Regions from separate parts of the Paenibacillus haidiansis genome, predicted to be linked through region 1. Evidence: riboswitches for the same ligand, from Rfam matches in the RefSeq annotation. Region 1 holds a riboswitch; the other holds the start of a gene.

Region 1 (5,844 bases):
TTGAAGCTTATCCCAAGCTTCAATTCTTTTATTTCGGCTTCTTTCATTGCCGCAGCTTAGATGTTTTACTATAAACGGATGGAACATTTTCACGAATAAATCCGTTTAGAAATAGTATGTTCGTGTGTCCATATGTTCGCCTACACCATGAAAGGATGATGAACTTGAAACTATGGCGGAGAATTATGCTTATTATCGGTTTTTTTACAGTGGTCTATCTTGTTCCTTCAACACCGCAGACGACCTGGGCGCGGGAAATATTTTCGGATCTGGGTAACTCGAAGTGGGCGGAGGATGGAATTTATGATTTGACTCAACGGGGAACGATTGCGGGATACGGCAACGGAATATTCAAACCGTCAAGCTCCATTACGCGCGCGCAAGCCGTTACTTATTTAATTCGCGAGATTTATCCCGACAGAAATTTCAAGGTCTCCGAGGTCAAATTCCGCGACTTGCCCAAAACGCATATGTTCTATAGCGAAATGGCCAAAGCCGTAGAATTGGGCTTGGTCGCGGGCTTTGATGACGGAACGGTCCGGCCCGACGCACCGATAAGCCGCGGGGAGACGGCCACGATTTTAGCACGGCTTTATGTGCTTGAACCCGGCGGCAAAACATCGGAACTGTCGGACATTCGTACGCACTGGGCGAAGGAACCCATTCTTCTGCTGGCTTCCAACGGGTTGATCGGCGGATACCCGGACGGAAGCTTTGGTCCCGATCGTTCCGTGAGCCGGGCCGAGTTTGCCGTTTTTTTATCCAGAGTGATCTCTTTCGAACGGGAGCAGGCGATTGAGGCCAAGGATTGGAACAAGCTGCTCGGTTATATGACCCTGGAAGAAAAAGTCGGGCAAATGCTCATGCCGGATATCCGCATGTGGAACGGTAAACCTTCTTATTCGGTGAACGGGGGGGTTGAAGAACTGCTCTATGAGCAGCAGCCCGGCGGATTAATCCTGTTTGACAAAAATATTACCGATGCCAAGCAGCTAATTACATTTAACCATCAATTACAGCAAGCGGCCGGCGATATTCCGCTGTTCTTGGGCATCGATCAGGAAGGCGGCGTGGTCAACCGGATTCCCGGGGGTACGAACTTGCCGGGCAATATGGCGCTTGGTGCGACGGGACAACCTGCTCTTTCGAAGCAAGCGGGCATCGTGACGGGCACCGAGCTTAAGGCGCTCGGCGTCAATCTGGATTTTGCTCCGGTGCTTGACGTCAATGTAAATCCGGACAATCCGATTATCGGAATACGTTCCTTCGGAGCCGATCCCGACCTGGTTGCGGATTTTGGGGTTCAGTTCATGAAAGGGCTGGAACAATCGGGCGTTATTTCCGCCGTGAAGCATTTTCCCGGCCATGGCGATACGACCGTGGATTCGCATCTTGGTTTGCCCGTCGTGACGCATGACAAGCAGCGCTTGGAAGCCATCGAGCTTAAACCGTTCCGGGCGGCCGTTCAAAACGGAGCCGGGATGGTGATGTCCTCGCATATTGCTTTTCCGGCACTGGACGATACGAAGATGAAGTCGAAGAAAGACGGTTCGAGCGTTTTATTGCCCGCTACTTTATCGTCTAAAATCATGACCGGACTCCTTCGGGAGGAGTTAGGGTTTGACGGAGTGATCGTGACCGATGCGTTTACGATGAACGGCATCGCCGAGCATTTCGGCGAGGAAGAAGCGGTACGGCTCGCGGTTAAAGCAGGGGTTGACATCATCCTCATGCCGCAAGACATCCCCGGGGCGCACCAAGCCATCGTCCAGGCGGTGAAGAATGGGGAAATAGACAAGGCGCGGATCGATGCTTCGGTGACGCGAATCCTTGAGTTGAAACAGGAGTACGGTTTGTTCGAGACGCAGGAAGGTTTGCAAGCCAAGCTTCAGCGTGCGGATAAGATTATTGGCTCCAAGGAACACCGTGAAGTAGAACAAGGGATTGCCGAACAAGCGATAACCGAGTTGGTCAACAATAGGGATAGCTTGCCCTTGCGCCTGTCCGACGGAGATACGGTTGCCGTTCTTGCGCCAACCGTCGAACTGTCAAATTCCATCGAAGACAGCCTGTCTTCCGCTAATTTTGGAAAAAGGTTTTCCGTCGAATCGCTAATCATTGGCGATAAGAATGCTTCGGAGACGTATGCCGCCATAAATCGGGCCGATCACGTAATCCTGGTCTCCTATCAATTCCGCAGTTCGATCTCGGACTATGATTGGGCGGCTTATCAAGACCTGATCGACAAGCTGAACACCGGCAATAAATCATATGTACTGCTCTCCGCGGGCAACCCATATGAGATGATGTTCTTGCAAGACGTCAAGTCGGGTATTGCATCTTACGGCGCTGAAGCTCCAAACCTTCAGGCGGCCGTCAAAGTGATTTTTGGGGTCAATAAGGCAAAAGGGAAGCTTCCGGAGGATTGGGGATGAATACATCCCCCAATTCTTTTCTGAATTGACTAAGGAAGAATATTTTGAAAGAGAAATGAATAAATAATATCCCTTTTCTGGCCGACATTTCGGGAAAGGCTCATGATATTATAGATAAGCGCGGAAAGTCGATTACGAAAGGGGATACCAGAAATGATCTATCAAACGAATGCCATTTCGCAGGCCAAACCTCGGCGCTTAAAACGGAGGAAGGTACTGTCGTGGACGCTTGCTGTAGTCGTAGTCCTTGTGCTGGGGCTCGCGGTTCTCTACAAGACCCTTACATACGAACCGCTCGACGCGGCGGTTTCGGCGCTTTCCAGCGACGAGAACGTAACCGTCAACAAGACGGGGGACGGATATGTCTTGGAACCGGCCGGGATGGAGGCATTGCAGCCGAATATTATTTTTTATCCGGGCGGGTTGGTTGAGCCGGAAAGCTATGCTTTGTTCGGCAGAAAGCTCGCCGAAGCGGGACATCGCGTTTATATCGCGGCGATGCCGTTAAATCTGGCCATGCTCGGACAGAACAAGGCCGATTCGTTTATCGCGGAGCATCCGGAAGACAGCTATGTGATCGGCGGACATTCGCTCGGCGGCGTCTTTGCTTCCCGCTACGCGGCCAAGCATCCGGACTCGGTTGCCGGCGTTTACTTCCTGGCCTCATACGCGGATGACGGAGGAAGCTTAAACGGTCTTAATATGTCGGCGCTGCAAATCACCGGTTCGAATGACGGCGTGCTCGACCGCGAGGCGTGGGAGCGGGCGAAGTCCAATTTGCCGGATGCTACGACTTATGTAACGATCGAAGGCGGAAACCACGGCCAATTCGGCGTATACGGCATGCAGAAGGGGGATAATGCGGCCTCCATATCCGCGGAGGAGCAGCTTCTGGCGGTTGCCGGCGCAATGGAGGAATGGATGGGGAGTCTCGGGGACCCGAATGATCCGGGTACGGCGGAGGATGAAGCGAATGCTGAGTCAGCGTCAAATGAATGAATACAAAGTGAGGCAGCAATGATTCCCAAGGGGCTTTTTCCGGAGCTGGCCGGAGAGGTGTTCGGGGAAAAGCTGGGTCATTTTAGATATTTTTAAAAAGGCGAGAAAAAGCGAGGAAGGCTTGAAAAGAATTAGAGCGGATGGCCTGGAAGCGCTTTATCTATACCTTTTTATTTAAAACAATCGAATATTACGGAAGTCATGCCTTTACATATCCGGCTTTCAAGCGTATATTCATTTGCAGAACTTCGGAAATTATATAAGTGTCTTTATCGCTGAGTTTCCGCGGGAACGCGGGAAACGGGGGAACCAACCGTGAGGAGAGCTTCGGATCTCTTCACATGGGGTGAATCTCGAGCGTGATCGAGTAGGGCTACTCTTACAGCCCGAATCCGGCAGCTAACCTCGTAAGCGTAATAAGAGAGGCGACTGCAACCATGCGTATTTAACGAGGTTAATTAATTATAACCTTGACTAGAGAAGCATTGCGAAAAGTTCCTCTTTTCGGATGCTTTTTTTTTGTTGCGAAAAAAAACAAGAGGTGGCTTAAGTTACTATGCCTCAAATTGAACTGAACGGAACGTCATTATACTACGAGGTGCACGGCACCGGCACGCCGATCGTTTTTTTGCATGACTGCCGGTCCTCGCATCATATGTTTGAACCGCAAATCGAATATTTCGGCAAAAGATCGAAGGTTATCGTCCTGGATCTCCGGGGGAACGGGCAATCCGGCAAAATGAATATCGACATCCCCCATATATTGGAGGCGCAGTGCGAGGACTTGCAAAAATTGCTGAATATGCTGCAGGTGCCTCAAGCGGTCCTGGTCGGCTACTCCAGCGGCGGCGTCCTTGCCCAGAAGTTCGCCGCGCTTTATCCGGAACGGGTGAAGGCTCTGGTGCTGGTGGATTGCTTGTTCGAAAGCATTCTGTATGCGAAGGGCAAGTCGCTGTGGGAACTCATAGAACCGCTGGCTTGGGTAACATGGTATTTGCCTGCGGAATTTTTCCTGCGTTCGCTCAGGGTTACTTATAACCGGTGGCTGCCGGCTTATTCGATTTTGAGAAATGAAATTCTGCATAAGCGTCCGACGGAAGCGATCAAGCAGCGGCTGGCGCTGCGGCAGGCCAATATGTTCAAGGACCTGGCAAAGCTGAAGGTTCCCATGCTATGCGTGGCCGGGAGCCAGAACGAATGGGGGCTGAAGCAAATGAACCAGGCTTCGGCCATGCTGCCTTTGGCGCAGTTCGCCATTCTGAAAGACGCCTTCTACCCGAGCCATTTATGCCAGCCGCACAGCTTCAACCGGCTGCTGCTGAATTATTTGATCGATCATCAATTGGTATAACGGGATCGGACTAGAACATACTCCAGTTCAATTCCCGGGACATGATCTCCAGCAAATGAACGCCCGCTTGGCTGTTCCCTTTATTGTTCAGCGCCGGACCGTAGACGCCTATGCCGTAACGCCCCGGAACCAGCGACAGTATGCCGCCGGAGACGCCGCTCTTGGCCGGTAAACCGACCTGAATAGCGAATTCGCCGGAGGCGTTGTACATCCCGCAGGTCGTCATGAAGGTCTTGGCGATTTGGACGTATCTGCGGGGAATCAGGCTCTTCCCCGTCAACGGGTCCGTTCCGTTGCAAGCCAAAACCAGACCCATGCGCGCCAAATCCGCGCAATCGACGGCGATGGAGCAATGCCGGAAATAGACATCCAGTACTTCCTCGACGTCCCCGTCGAGCACTTTGTTTTGCTTTAGTAAATAAGCGATCGACCGGTTCAGGTTGCCGGTGTCGGCCTCCGAACGGTAAACGTCGAGGTCGACCCGCAAGTGATCATTATTGGCCAACGCCCTCATAAATTGCAGAATCCGCTCCGTTTTTTCCTCCGGATCGCTGCCGCGAATTAATGCCGACACCGTAATCGCCCCCGCGTTAATGAGCGGGTTAAACGGAATGCCGGGCCGCACGAGCTCAAGCTTCAACACGGAATTGAAATTGTCTCCCGTCGGCTCCATGCCGACCTTCTCGAACACCCGATCCTCTCCGATATCCATCAGCGCCAAGATCAGTGTGAACAACTTGGAAATACTCTGCACCGTAAAGCGCCGGCCGCAACTGCCTTCGGTTATAAGATCCCCGTCTGCATTGATGAGTGTAATGCCCAAGGCATCATGCGGCGCCCCCGCCAGCTCGGGGATGTAGGAAGCGACCTTGCCCCCCTCGGCAAACGGTACGCTTGCCGCCACCCATTCGGGCAGTTTTCGCCTGATTTGTTGGATTTCCACGGCTGTCATATCGATTCGCCTCCCAAATGAGTTATTTACATTATCGGTACAGGTGATAGCTTCTGATACCGGAAATAAGTATTTTAAATAAACAACTTCAGCGCCACATCATAGCT
Region 2 (5,844 bases), 290 kb from region 1:
CCTTCGATGATTTCCCCGTCGCCGGGGATCATCTCTCCTTGCGCGACGACGACGATATCGCCCTTGCGCAGCTCGCTTGCGGCAACGGACTTGACATGGCCGCCGACAAGCTTATTCGCGGTCACGTCCTTTTTCGTTTTTTTCAAAGAATCGGCCTGCGCTTTGCCCCGGCCCTCGGCGAGCGCTTCGGCAAAGTTGGCGAACAGCATCGTAACCAGCAGAATCAAAAATACCGATAAATTAAAGCCGAATCCGCTCCGCGAGCCAAAGAATCCCGGAAACAGCAGGAGCAGCAGCACGAGCACCATGCCGATTTCCACCACGAACATCACGGGATTTTTCATCATTGTGACCGGGTTCAATTTGACCAGGCTATCCAGCATCGCCTTGCGTATAATCGGCCCTGATAACTTTCCTTTTCGTTTGTCGGACATTCTAAACCCCTCTTTTCGCTATCCTAATGTCAAGAATTCAGCTACAGGCCCCATCGCGATCGCCGGCAGAAATGTCAGCGCGCCGATCAGCAGCACGGTTCCGATCAATATGCCGGCGAACAGCTTATTGTCGGTTTTCAGCGTCCCGATCGTTTCCGGCACCGGTTCCTTGCTCATCAAAGACCCCGCCACTCCCAACAGGGCGATGATCGATACGTATCGGCCGAAGAGCATGACCAGTCCGGTAGTTATATTCCAGAATGGCGTATTGTCGGCTAATCCTTCAAAGCCGGACCCGTTGTTCGCGGCCGATGAAGTATATTCGTACAGCACCTGGGTTAATCCGTGGAATCCCGGGTTTGTAACCGCGCTGTACCCCAAATCGGTGATCAGACTGACCGCGGTCGGCACCAGAATGATAAACGGGTGGACCAAAATCGCGATCGCAATCAGCTTCATTTCCTTCGCTTCGATCTTGCGCCCCATAAATTCCGGAGTGCGCCCGACCATCAGACCGCAGATAAATACGCCAAGGATGGCATACATGATCATGTTCATTAACCCGACGCCTTTGCCGCCGAAAACGACGTTCAGCATCATTTGCGCCAGCGCGGCGAGCCCGCCGAGCGGCGTCAGCGTATCGTGCATATTGTTGACCGACCCTGTCGTGGCCGCCGTCGTGACCGTTGTAAACAATGAAGAGCCGGCGATGCCGAAACGGACTTCCTTCCCTTCCATGCTTCCCTGCGAGGCGTCGATATCGAGCACTTCCAGCGCCGGGTTCCCCGCTTTTTCGGAGAAGTAAACCGTGGATAGGAAGACCAGGAACAGAATCATCATCGCCGAGAAAATGACCCAGCCTTGTTTTTTGTTCTTGGCGAACAGCCCGAACGTATACGGCAGGGCGGCGCCAAAAACCCACATCGACCATATTTCGACGGCGTTGGTCAGCCCGTTCGGATTCTCAAACGGATGGGCCGAGTTGACGCCGAAAAATCCGCCGCCGTTCGTGCCGAGATGCTTGATCGATTCCAATGAAGCGACCGGCCCCACCGCAATCTTCTGCACAGCGCCTTCCAGCGTTTGCACCGTCAGCGTCGGGTCCAGCGTCTGCGGGACCTGCAGCGCCACGAGTACTAAAGTGACGAGTAAAGCGGCGGGCAGAAAGACGCGAACATGCGCTTTAACCAAATCCTCAAAAAAATTGCCGACCGTGCTCCCCCGCCGGGTCAACCCGCGGATGAAAGCCATCGCCGCGGACAAGCCGGTCGCGGCCGAGGTAAACATCATCATCGTGATGACCGCCATTTGCGAGAAATAGGACAGCGCCGATTCCCCGCTGTAATGCTGCAGGTTCGTATTCGTCATAAAGCTGATGACCGTATTGAACGCCAGCGTCGGCTCCATCGCTTCCATCTTGTTCGAATTCAGCGGCAGAACCTGCTGTATCCGCAAAATCAAATAACTGACCGCGATCAGCGCGAGGTTGGTCGCTATCAGACTGAATCCGTATTTTTTCCAGCTCATTCCTTCGAGGCGTTTGTATCCCGCCACTTTATAAATAAATCGTTCAATTCCGCCGAATATTTTGTCGGTCCGATTCGGTTCTCCTGAAAAAACATAATATAAATAAGTGCCTACCGGCTTCACCAGTAGGACGATCACTCCGATTACTATGAGCATTTGCAAAAAATCCATCGGGATCCCCCTCAAGTATTGGACTAAAAGGTTAAGTCAAAATTTCTCCGGATGAAGCAAGGCATAGACGAGATACAGAAACAAAAACAGTATAACGATGCCGACCACCATCATGGCGTGTTCCCTCTCTTTCCGAAATCATATAGATTTTCAGCATGACAGTTCTCCCTACTCCTCTTCGTTATCCGGAAGGCCGTTCGCCAGAAATCCCACCTCGCCTGTGGCGGAGTGGATGATATAGGTGGCTCCCAGCCCCTTGTATATCATCCGCGGATGGCGGTGCGGCGAAATGACGATTACCGGCCCGGTCGTCCACCGGCGGCATAATTGCAAATACCTGCAGGTCAAAGTCAAGCTCGTTTCAAAAATAAAGGCGCATTTAAACGCATATTCAGGGATCACCCAAGTTTTTTCCTCATCCGTTTTTACCCGGATGATTCCGGTTGCGCCAAGCTTCCCGGCCTGCTGTTCGTCGGCTTTGTTGTTGACCAGAACGACAACCTTCCGCCCACGGGAAACAAGCAGCAGTGCAAAATTCCGGCCGGCCCTGTTCGGAGCGGCCACGAGTATACAATCATCCTCCACGATTCTTCCTCCTTCAATGTGGAGAGCAAGGCGCAAAAAAAGCCGCAGGAAAGGAAGAACCCTTCCAAGCGGCTTCGACGCACGGCAAAATAAGCCGTGGTCAGCTTTATGGCGGTTGCTTCTCTCCTTACGCTTGCGAGGTTAGCTGCCGGATTCGGGCGTGAGAGTCGCCCTACGCCGGAAGACGATAGCCTTCCCGGCGATTCACCCCAATGAAACATCTTGGCCCATATGTTCGGGCCCCTGGTTTCGGTGGTTCCCCCGTTTCCGAAAAACTCGGAATTCAGCGAAAAAATGCTTGTTATTGCAAAAATGTTTCATTTTATTTTCATTTTAGGCAATAAGAAACCACAGAGGCATAGAAGCGCTCTGTGGCCGGTAATGGTTGCGGTCGCAGTCACTCATCCTCTCTCCATCCACGCTTACGAAGTTAGCTGTCGGATTCGGGCGGTGAGAGTCGCCCTACCCGGACGAAAGATCCATGGCTTTCCGTCCGGGATTCACCCCAATTTCGTCCCCGCTTCAACTCTCACATTGAAGAAGTGAACGAAATACACGGCCGCTTATGGTGAAAATGTTCATCCAACCGCAGGCATCGTGTTTGGTGGTTCCCCCGTTTTCCCTTACCGGGAAATTCAGCGATCCAGATGGTGTTTATTTGTTATCATGGATTGAATCATAACTCCGGCCGGAGTTACTGTAAAGTCATACCACCGTCAAAAAGCCGCACCCGATGGCCGATAAATCGAATTCATTGCGCTTTCATGGAATTCGATCTCTTTAAATCGCGATATAGCTCGTTGATACTTTGAATTTCATTTCGCTTTAGGCTGTCACTTCATTATACGATTTTACGGCCCGAACCAAATCCGCCGCATTCTGCACGATCGTCTCGTACCGCCCTTCTCTAACCAGGGCCGGGTTCACCAAGTACCCGCCGAGTCCTACGGCCGTCGCTCCGGCGGACAGAAACTCGCGGATGTTATCCAGACGTACGCCGCCTGTTGCGAGCATAGGGATATGGCTCAGAGAGGCGCGGACCTCCCGCAAATATCCAACCCCCAGCGTCGCCATCGGGAACAGCTTGACGGCCGTCGCTCCCGCCTTCCAGGCCGCGATGATTTCCGTGGGCGTCATCGCCCCGGGAAACACGCCGATGCCCTGCGCAAGCGCGTAATCCACGACTTTCTCGTCGAGGTGAGGAGAAATCAGATACTCTGCCCCCGCTCTGACCGCCTCTTTCGCCGCCCCGAGGTCGAGAACCGTTCCAGCTCCGATCCGCATCCGCTCGCCGAATTTCTCGCGCCAGCTGTAGATCATGTCCAGAGCGCCTTCCGTATTCATTGTAACTTCCGTGAAAACGATACCGCCTCTCGACAGCGCCCCGGCGACGGCATCCCCCCGTTCCTTCGGTACGCCGCGCAAAATGGCGACGATCTTCTCTTCTTTAAGTCGGTCCAATAATGCAGATGTCATACCTTTCCTCCTTGGTACGTGATTATTTTCACTTTCTTTTCAACCCATCAACATATGACTTAAGGAGTCTATACCGATATAATAGAATGGAAACGCATAAATTGCCATAGGAGTGATCATTAATGAAGCTTACTTTTTTGGGACATGCTTCCGTGCACATCGATACCGGCGATGTCAGGCTGATCATCGACCCGTTTCTGACGGGAAATCCGGCGGCCGCGGTTCAAGCCGAAGACATCCGGGCGGATTACATTTTGCTCACCCATGGACATTCCGATCATATCGGCGATGCCGAAGCGATCGCCCGGCGGACCGGGGCTACGATCGTCGCGATCGTGGAGCTGGCCGACTTTTTCGCCGCCAAGGGCCTGAAGACCGTCGGCATGAATTTGGGCGGATCGTTCAATTTCCCGTTCGGCAAATTGACGTTCACCCCCGCGCTGCACAGCTCTTCGGTACAGGTTGACGGAACGAACATCTATCTGGGCGTGGCCGCCGGAATCGTGCTCGACCTTGGCGGGTTCGTCGTATACCATGCCGGGGATACCGCCTTGTTCAGCGATATGAAGCTGATCGGAGACCGCCGCCCGATCGACCTCGCCTTCCTGCCGATCGGCGATTTCTTCACCATGGGGCCCGAAGACGCGCTGACCGCCGCGGAATGGCTCCATCCGAAGCATGTCGTTCCCGTCCATTACAATACTTTCGGCGGCATTGCCCAGAACGGCGACGCCTTTGCCGCCGCGCTGCAAAAATCGGGAATCGTCGGGCATGCGCTTAAACCGGGAGAAAGCCTGGATACGGCCGATTTGAAATAAATAAACGCAAAACTCCACGGTTTCCCTGCTGCGGGAAGCGCCGTGGAGTTTTATTTTTGCTCATTCGTCCCTGATTTAGTCGATTAATTCCTTGCCCTTCGTTTCGGTGCCCAGCAGCAGAACGGCCACAGCGCCGATCAGGACCGTAATGAAGAAGATCCAAAAGATCGCGCCGATCGACACCTCGCGGGCCACGAGCATACCGACCAAATAAGGCCCGATGATGCCGCCGACCCGGCCGAAGGAAGCGGCAAGCCCCACGCCCGTGGAACGGACCCGGGTCGGATACAATTCCGGTGTGTACGCGTACATGCCGCCCCAAGCCCCCAAATTGAAGAAGGAGAGGCAGATCCCGGCCAGAATCAGCATGCCTTCGGTGGTGGCGTTGCCGAACCAGGCGGCGCTGGCCGCCGTCAGGAGCAAGTACACCACCAGGACGAATTTGCGGCCGAATTTCTCGATAAAATAGGCGGCCGTGAAATACCCCGGCAGCTGAGCCAGCGTCATGATCAGCACATATTCGAAGCTCTTTACCAAGCTGAAGCCTTTGAGCATCATCACGTTGGGCAGCCACAGAAACATGCCGTAATAGGAAAATACGACCGTAAACCATAGGATCCACAGCATGATCGTCGAGCGTCTGTGCGGGCGGCTCCATACCGAGACGAACCGTTCGCGGACGGTCAGCTTCTTCTCCCGGCTTTTCGCCATCTTCTCGAGATAACGCGGCGGATCTTGAATCGATTTGCGCAAATAGAGTGCGTACAGCGCAGGAATCGCACAAATCAGAAAGGCGGCCTGCCAACCGTAATCCGGAATGACAAAGTAGGCGA

The links. Region 1 has a riboswitch for cyclic di-AMP ahead of V3851_RS07855 (alpha/beta fold hydrolase). Riboswitches for the same ligand answer to the same signal wherever they lie in the genome.
Region 2: another riboswitch for cyclic di-AMP. It lies ahead of V3851_RS09155 (hypothetical protein); the one in region 1 lies ahead of V3851_RS07855 (alpha/beta fold hydrolase).

What each region holds. Positions count from the first base shown of each region.
Region 1 is NZ_JAZHPZ010000003.1:157,017-162,860, reverse strand. It holds gene V3851_RS07865 (glycoside hydrolase family 3 N-terminal domain-containing protein) at 186-2,435, shown strand; gene V3851_RS07860 (alpha/beta fold hydrolase) at 2,589-3,434, shown strand; cyclic di-AMP (ydaO/yuaA leader) riboswitch at 3,698-3,864, shown strand; gene V3851_RS07855 (alpha/beta fold hydrolase) at 3,991-4,785, shown strand; gene glsA (glutaminase A) at 4,796-5,737, opposite strand.
Region 2 is NZ_JAZHPZ010000003.1:443,439-449,282, forward strand. It holds gene kdpB (potassium-transporting ATPase subunit KdpB) at 1-434, opposite strand, end outside; gene kdpA (potassium-transporting ATPase subunit KdpA) at 453-2,132, opposite strand; gene kdpF (K(+)-transporting ATPase subunit F) at 2,169-2,246, opposite strand; gene V3851_RS09155 (hypothetical protein) at 2,301-2,717, opposite strand; cyclic di-AMP (ydaO/yuaA leader) riboswitch at 2,834-3,016, opposite strand; cyclic di-AMP (ydaO/yuaA leader) riboswitch at 3,121-3,368, opposite strand; gene V3851_RS09160 (bifunctional 4-hydroxy-2-oxoglutarate aldolase/2-dehydro-3-deoxy-phosphogluconate aldolase) at 3,543-4,193, opposite strand; gene V3851_RS09165 (metal-dependent hydrolase) at 4,316-5,011, shown strand; gene V3851_RS09170 (MFS transporter) at 5,087-5,844, opposite strand, start outside.